DNA from 3 places in the Paenibacillus sp. fava2 genome. Region 2 is predicted to be linked to each of the others. Evidence: riboswitches for the same ligand, from Rfam matches in the RefSeq annotation. Region 2 holds a riboswitch; each other region holds the start of a gene.
What was found. A riboswitch is a leader RNA that binds a small molecule or an ion and turns the genes downstream of it on or off. The one in region 2 is predicted to bind cyclic di-AMP.
Positions count from the first base shown of each region.

Region 1: it holds a riboswitch for cyclic di-AMP, as region 2 does, so the genes downstream of both, AC4G46_RS17675 (APC family permease) here and AC4G46_RS00140 (resuscitation-promoting factor) in region 2, are expected to answer to the same signal.
Region 3: it holds a riboswitch for cyclic di-AMP, as region 2 does, so the genes downstream of both, AC4G46_RS28575 (KamA family radical SAM protein) here and AC4G46_RS00140 (resuscitation-promoting factor) in region 2, are expected to answer to the same signal.

Region 1 is NZ_CM177755.1:4,093,465-4,095,791, reverse strand. Features, by position in the region: gene AC4G46_RS17685 (DsbA family protein) at 1-325, shown strand, start outside; gene AC4G46_RS17680 (disulfide oxidoreductase) at 325-756, shown strand; cyclic di-AMP (ydaO/yuaA leader) riboswitch at 985-1,144, shown strand; gene AC4G46_RS17675 (APC family permease) at 1,280-2,327, shown strand, end outside.
Region 2 is NZ_CM177755.1:29,110-31,436, forward strand. Features, by position in the region: gene AC4G46_RS00135 (TatD family hydrolase) at 1-384, shown strand, start outside; cyclic di-AMP (ydaO/yuaA leader) riboswitch at 583-812, shown strand; gene AC4G46_RS00140 (resuscitation-promoting factor) at 1,104-2,270, shown strand.
Region 3 is NZ_CM177755.1:6,491,476-6,493,802, forward strand. Features, by position in the region: gene AC4G46_RS28570 (cysteine hydrolase family protein) at 98-589, opposite strand; cyclic di-AMP (ydaO/yuaA leader) riboswitch at 740-883, shown strand; gene AC4G46_RS28575 (KamA family radical SAM protein) at 1,028-2,191, shown strand; gene AC4G46_RS28580 (DUF6612 family protein) at 2,261-2,327, opposite strand, start outside.

The sequences.
Region 1 (2,327 bases), 3.2 Mb from region 2:
TCAGAACAGCGATGCATTCTGGACATACTACGATGCTATTTATGCCAACCAGGGTGATGAGAATAAGGTGTGGGCGACTGAGGACTTCCTGGTTGAATTGGCGCAGAAAGAGGAGCTGCCAATCGATTATGATCTGCTCCGCAAAGACATTAAAGACAAGACCTATAACAGCCAGCTGGAAAGTGAGATTCAGCTAGCCTCGGCTTCCGGCGTTTCTTCGACTCCTACCCTCTTTGTGAATGGGGTAATGGTCGACGAGCCATTCAACATGGAGGCTATTGACGCTCAGATTCAGGCCGCTTCCGAAGCGGTGGTTGCCGAGTGATGAAGTTCACCGCCTTCTGCCGGCGCCATTGTCTGTATCTGGCCTGGTTTGTGTCGATCGTTGCTGTTGCAGGCAGTCTCTACCTGAGCGAAGTGCTGAAATACGAGCCATGCAAACTGTGCTGGTTCCAGCGCATCTTCATGTATCCTCAGCTGTTTCTGCTGGGAATTGCCACGTACCGCGGGGATAAAAAGATTATTCCCTACGTCCTGCCGTTAAGCATTATCGGCGGAAGCATCTCCATTTACCACTATGCTGAGCAGAAGATTCCTGCGCTGAGCAAGGTGCTTCCATGTACAGTTGGCGTTCCCTGCAATCAGGATTATATTAATCTTTTAGGCTTCATTACTATTCCATTGATGGCCCTTACGGCGTTTACCCTGATTACAGTTTTATTGTGGACAGGACGTAAAGATACAGACGGGGAATAGGCAGCAGGCAGGCGAAATTCCGAGCATCAAAAAATCCTGATTTTTTTGTCACAATTAACATCCAAAACACGCTAAAACCACGGTACAGAGGGATAATGCAAGAGAATGAAAGATCAACTTATCCCTTATCATGGAATTGCGTGTTTTGGATGTTTTTTCATTCCTTTTTCATTTGTTTCACTGCTTTACTGGGAATGCTTTGTAGACTATCATTAAGCCTTGTGAGAAGTTGAATACGCGCTGAATTTTCCGCAGGGAAATCGGGGGAACCAAACTCGGCCGCACGGCCGACGGGGTGAATCGGAAACAGGCCAAAAAGGCTGTAACCGTAGGGCTTTCCACAGTCCGAATCCGCCAGCTAACCTCGTAAGCAAAGGTGGGATAATGACCATGCTCATGGCATGCGGATCATTTCCGTATGCTTATTTTTGTGCCTGCATTTATGAAAATCCACCTATGAAAACGATGAAAACAGCGCACGGTATAACCGGTTCAACTAACAAAGAGAGGAACTGTTACAACAATGGTAAGCAAGGTAAAACGACTATTGATCGGACGTCCGATGAAGTCGAACGAACTCGATCATGAAAAGTTATCCAAGGTGAAAGCACTGGCTGTCCTGTCTTCTGATGCGCTCTCGTCTGTAGCCTACGGAACGGAACAAATTCTCCTGGTACTTGTGGCTGCAGGCTTTACTGCCATCTGGTACTCACTGCCAATCGCGCTTGCCGTATTGGGCCTGCTGGCCATACTCATTTTGTCCTACCGGCAGACGATCTTTGCCTATCCGCAAGGCGGAGGGGCCTACATCGTAGCCAAAAGCAATCTGGGCGTTCCTACCGGCCTGTTAGCCGGCGGATCTTTATTGGTTGATTACATTCTTACCGTTGCGGTTAGCGCCTCGGCGGGCACGGACGCGATTACGTCGGCTTTTCCAAGTTTACATGATCATTCGGTGCTTATTGCAGTGTCCGTCATTATATTGCTTACTATTGTCAATTTGCGCGGGGTTACGGAGTCTGCTTCTTTTATCGCAATCCCGGTATATTTGTTCGTTGGCTCGATCTTTTTCCTGATAGTTGCAGGGGTGTTCAAATACCTGACAGGCGGGGCCCATGCCAGTGTACCTGAAATTGGCTCGGCAGTATCCAATGTCAGCCTGTTCCTGCTGCTGAAGGCGTTCAGCTCCGGCTGTTCGGCCTTGACCGGGGTAGAGGCGGTATCTAATGCCATTCCTAACTTCAAGGCTCCTGCGGAAAAAAATGCCGCCAAAACCCTGATGATGATGGGATTGATCCTTGGTGTAATGTTTACAGGCATTACTCTGCTGGCTTACTGGTACGGTGTTACCCCGGATGAAAAAGCCACAGTAGTTTCCCAAATTGCCGAGTCGACCTTTGGCCGCGGCGGTTTGTACTTCTTCATTCAAGGGATCACAGCTGTCATCCTGTTCCTTGCAGCAAATACTGCCTACTCGGCGTTCCCGCTGCTCGCTTTTATGTTTGCCAAAGATAAATATTTGCCACATGCCTTCATGGTCCGCGGAGACCGGCTGGGTTTTTCTAACGGTA
Region 2 (2,327 bases):
AACCGTGATGCCCATGAGGATGTGGTGCGGATTCTGCGGGAAGAGAAGGCGAATGAGGTGGGCGGTGTCATGCACTCTTTCTCCGGCAGCTGGGAAACGGCAAAAATGTGCCTCGATCTGGGCTTCCATCTGGGCTTCGGCGGACCGGTCACCTTCAAGAATGCTAGGGTGCCCAAAGAGGTGCTGGCGAAGACACCGCTAGATCGCCTGCTGATCGAAACTGACTCCCCTTATCTGACTCCGCACCCCTTCAGAGGCAAGCGGAATGAGAGCAGTTATGTAAAATTAGTTGCAGAAGCTGCGGCGGAAATAAAAGGGATTGATTTACAGGAATTAGCGGAAATTACGTATACGAACGCACTGGTACGATTTGGTATTGTCTGAAATCGGGAGTAAAAGCGGTGAAAAAAGAAGTATAACCGATATATTAAATCTTTTTAAACTCAAAATGGGCGAATATTACAATATTTTAATCATTTTTTTGCGTAAACGTGGTTGAACCGTCCTTTACAACATGCATCAAAACAGGATATCATCTTTTCAGTGCAGTGAGCTGTTGTTACTGTGACAGTCACTGATTCATGGATCGTCTCGCTGAGTCTCCGTATGGAGAACGGGGGAACCAATAATGCACTGCCGCATGGGCGTACATAGAGTACAACACAAGAAATGCCGCAGACTTTATTTGATTTCTTCACGTGGTCTTTGGGGTGAATTTGAGGGCAACCGCCGTGAGCGGGTGACCTGAAATAGGGCGTCTCTCTTATGCCCGAACCCGACAGCTAACCCCGTAAGCGCAAGTAAGAGAGGAAACCTCGTGCATACACATTCCCGCGTATTCTAACATCCGGAGAAGCCACGAAAGAGTCCTCTATAGAACTCTTTTGGGCTTTTTTTGTTATGAATAATGCGGCTGTCCCCAGCATACTGTTATATAACAGGTTCTGGGAGTCATTATGCCGGGCAGGCGATCCATGAGCAGGAAACGCTTAAGATATGCGGGCGTATCCTGTTGCAATCTCAAACTTAGTTTCGTCAGATATGATTCAGTCAACTTTGATATACTATTTGGACGACGGGGCTATGTAAGGAGGATGGAGAGAATGGGCGTATTCCAACCAGAAGTATCCCATGATTCGCAATCATCCAGCAGGTCATTCGCATTACGGCTCAAGCAAGTGAATCCTCGCGTACTTTCACTTGCAGGTGCGGTATCCATTGTTATCGCACTGTTAATTCTGCTGTACGTACACGGCCAAGGTAATAAAGTAATCAACTTAGTAATAGACGGAGAAGTGCTGACGCTCGAAACGCGTGAGGCGCTGCTTAGCGACGTGCTGGCCAAAGAACAGATTACGCTTACGCCGCATGACGTAGTATCGATAGGTCTTAGCGATGAAATACAGGACGGAGACCGTGTTACCATTACCCGTGCGCAGAAGCTTACGCTTACTGCAGACGGCGCAACCAAGACGCTGTATACCACCGAGGATTCACTCGGGGACGCTATTACCAAGCTGGGCTACAGCCTGGATGGCGACGACAAGATTTTCCCTTCGCTAGACACCGCAGTTACACCTGACATGAAAGTCAAGATTGTCCGTATTACCAAGCAAACGGTACAGCAGACGGTAAGTTTGCCTTTCAAAGTCATCAAAACCGCAGATCCCTCCCTGTATAAGGGAGACGTAAGAGTTGCACAGGCAGGCAAGCCGGGAGCCATCATCCAGCATTACCAGAAGATCTATCAGGATGGTGAGCTGGTCTCGAAGACCCTGATCGGCAAGGAAGTGCAGACCGTTACCAAAGACAAGATCATTGCCGTTGGTATCAAGAAGCTTCCGACACCTGTTGTTGCTGCAGCAACCCCAACCAAAACCAAAACAACAACTACCTCCAGTTCTGCTAAAAAAGTAGCGGCAACAACCAACGTCGTGCACAAGGCAGGCGTAGACTTTGAATATAAGAAAATGATCAAGAATGTGTCGATGACAGCTTATTCTTCTGAAGAACCGGGCATCGGAACAAAGACGGCTTCCGGAACACGCGTAACTGAAGGCCGTACCATTGCTGTTGATCCGGATGTAATACCTATCGGCTGGTGGGTGTACATTGAGGGATTGGGTTTCCGCCGTGCAGAGGATACAGGCGGTGCCATTAAAGGCAACAAGATCGATGTTTACTACGATTCATTAAGCCATGCCCGTAATTTCGGACGGAAGTCCCGGACGGTATACGTAATTGGACCAGTGAAGCCGGAGTTGAATTAAGGCGGCAGTTTTTGCAAATTAGCGGTTTATACGATATAGTGAGGGTAGCACTTTATG
Region 3 (2,327 bases), 810 kb from region 2:
GAAAAAGTTGCTATATAGCAGCTGCTCCGGAATAAAAAACACCCGTCTGTTCCGCAGTAAAAAAACCGCAGACAGGCGAGTGTATTCATCCTTACTATTATTGGCTGATCAAATAAGGAATTACCGGATAGGAAATCAGATTACGGTCTCTGTATGCCGCAGTGATTACGTCGCTGTGTGCGCTCAAAACACCATTTTGCAGCAAAACCGGACGGAAGCCCCGCTCACTCGCCCCGTTGTAAGTGAACTGCACGCAGTGCTCTACCGAGAAGCCCGAGATAATCAGCAGCTCCACGCCGTGTTCGTTCAGAAGCTGCTCCAGCTCTGTTTTCCAGAATGCGTTCGAGTACTCCTTGGTTACCTTCAGATCACTGTCCGCCACCTGAATCTCGGGAATGATATTGTAGCGCTCCCTGGTAGCTTCCTCTATTCCTTCAATGTCCTGAATATGAATGACCGGCTGGCCCTTCTCCCGGAGCATGTCCGCAACATAATTAATATATTCACAGCCGCGGTCCAGCGTTTTCTGATCCACATGATCCCTCACATGAATTTCCTGCATATCAATGATTAAATAGCCCAGCTTCATCAAGGCCCTCCTTGTTGTAAAAAGATATGCCGATATCGTACAACATAATCAGCCGGTATACCAAATAACGTTTGATTAAAACTAAACTGTAAAAAGATAACCTTGCAGCTGACGCCAATAGCTTTGACTTCTGCAAACTTTGCAGGTTATACTTGATCTACGCTTAATTTCCAGTATTTCCAGCTGGAAAGCGGGGGAACCAGTCAATTGGGGCGAATCATTGAGCTATACAATGTAGGGTACCATCTTACCCGAGTCCGTCAGCTAACCTCGTCAGTAGTGGATGGGTCTGCTTTTTTATGTTTCTGATAACATGAGACCCTTGTGCTAAGGGTCTCTTTTTGTGTTTTTTAGAGACCCTGCTGGCTGCCAGTTTGGCTTTTTGACATCAAGGCTCCCTCTTGTCCTCGCCAATACGAGATCAAAGGAGAGATTCATGTGCAAAAGGTACGATACATAACCGACATTAACAAAATGGAAATGCTGCCCGAAGCAGAGAAATCCCGGCTGAGGGAGGTTACGGACAAATTTGTGTTCCGGGCCAATGATTATTATTTGTCATTAATAGACTGGGAGGACCCGGATGATCCGATCCGCAGGCTGGTCGTTCCAGGTGAGGGTGAGCTTATGGAGTATGGGCAGTGGGATGCCTCCGACGAGGAAGCCAACTATGTGGTGCCGGGCTGTCAGCACAAGTACCGGACTACCGCTCTGCTGATTGTTTCCGAAGTCTGCGGGGCTTACTGCCGCTACTGCTTCCGCAAACGGCTGTTCCGCAACGATGTCAAGGAGGCCTCCTCCGACGTCTCCGCCGGGATCGAATACATCGCCGCTCATCCGGAGATCAACAACGTTCTGCTGACCGGAGGCGACAGTCTGATTCTCTCGACGACCAAGCTGCGCTTCATTATTGAGAGCCTGCGGGCCATCCCGCATGTCAAAATCATCCGTCTCGGCTCCAAGCTGCCGGTATTCAATCCCATGCGTATCTCCCAGGACCCCGAGCTGCTGGAGCTGATCCGCACCCACTCTACTGTAGAGAAACGGATCTACATCATGGCGCATATCAATCATCCGCGGGAGATTACACCTGAAGCTAAGCGTGCTGTCAGAGCCCTGCATGATGCCGGTGCGATTATCGTCAACCAGACTCCGGTGCTTAAGGGCATTAACGATGACCCCGCTGTGCTGGGCGAATTGCTGGACCGCCTCTCCTGGGCCGGAATCACGCCCTACTATTTCTTTATTAACCGGCCGATCGCCGGTAACCGTGAGTTCGTCCTGCCGCTTGAGCAGGTGTACCGGATCGTCGAGGAGGCCAAAGCCAGAACCTCCGGTCTCGGCAAAAGAGTCCGGCTCTCCATGAGCCACTCCTCCGGCAAAATTGAAATTTTGGCTATTGAGGACGGCAAAGCCTATCTCAAATACCATCAGTCCCGGGATCAGGAGTACGGAAAATTCATGATCCTCGACTGCCCGGAGGAGGCAGAATGGTTCGATGACCTGCCTGGAAACGAGCAGTACTGGAGCAAACCTGTGAAGAAAAGTGCGGGTGTCTTTCCGGCTGATGTACCTGTGCAGGAGACGGTTATTGCAAAGTGAGGTTTACTGTTTAGACAGCAACAGCCCCGGTGAGCGCATGGCTCACCGGGGCTGTTCCATATGATAAGACTATTCCAGCTCAGCCGGCTTTACAATCGTTGCCGTCTTATTGTTCTTGGAGTATTTGGCTTCAATC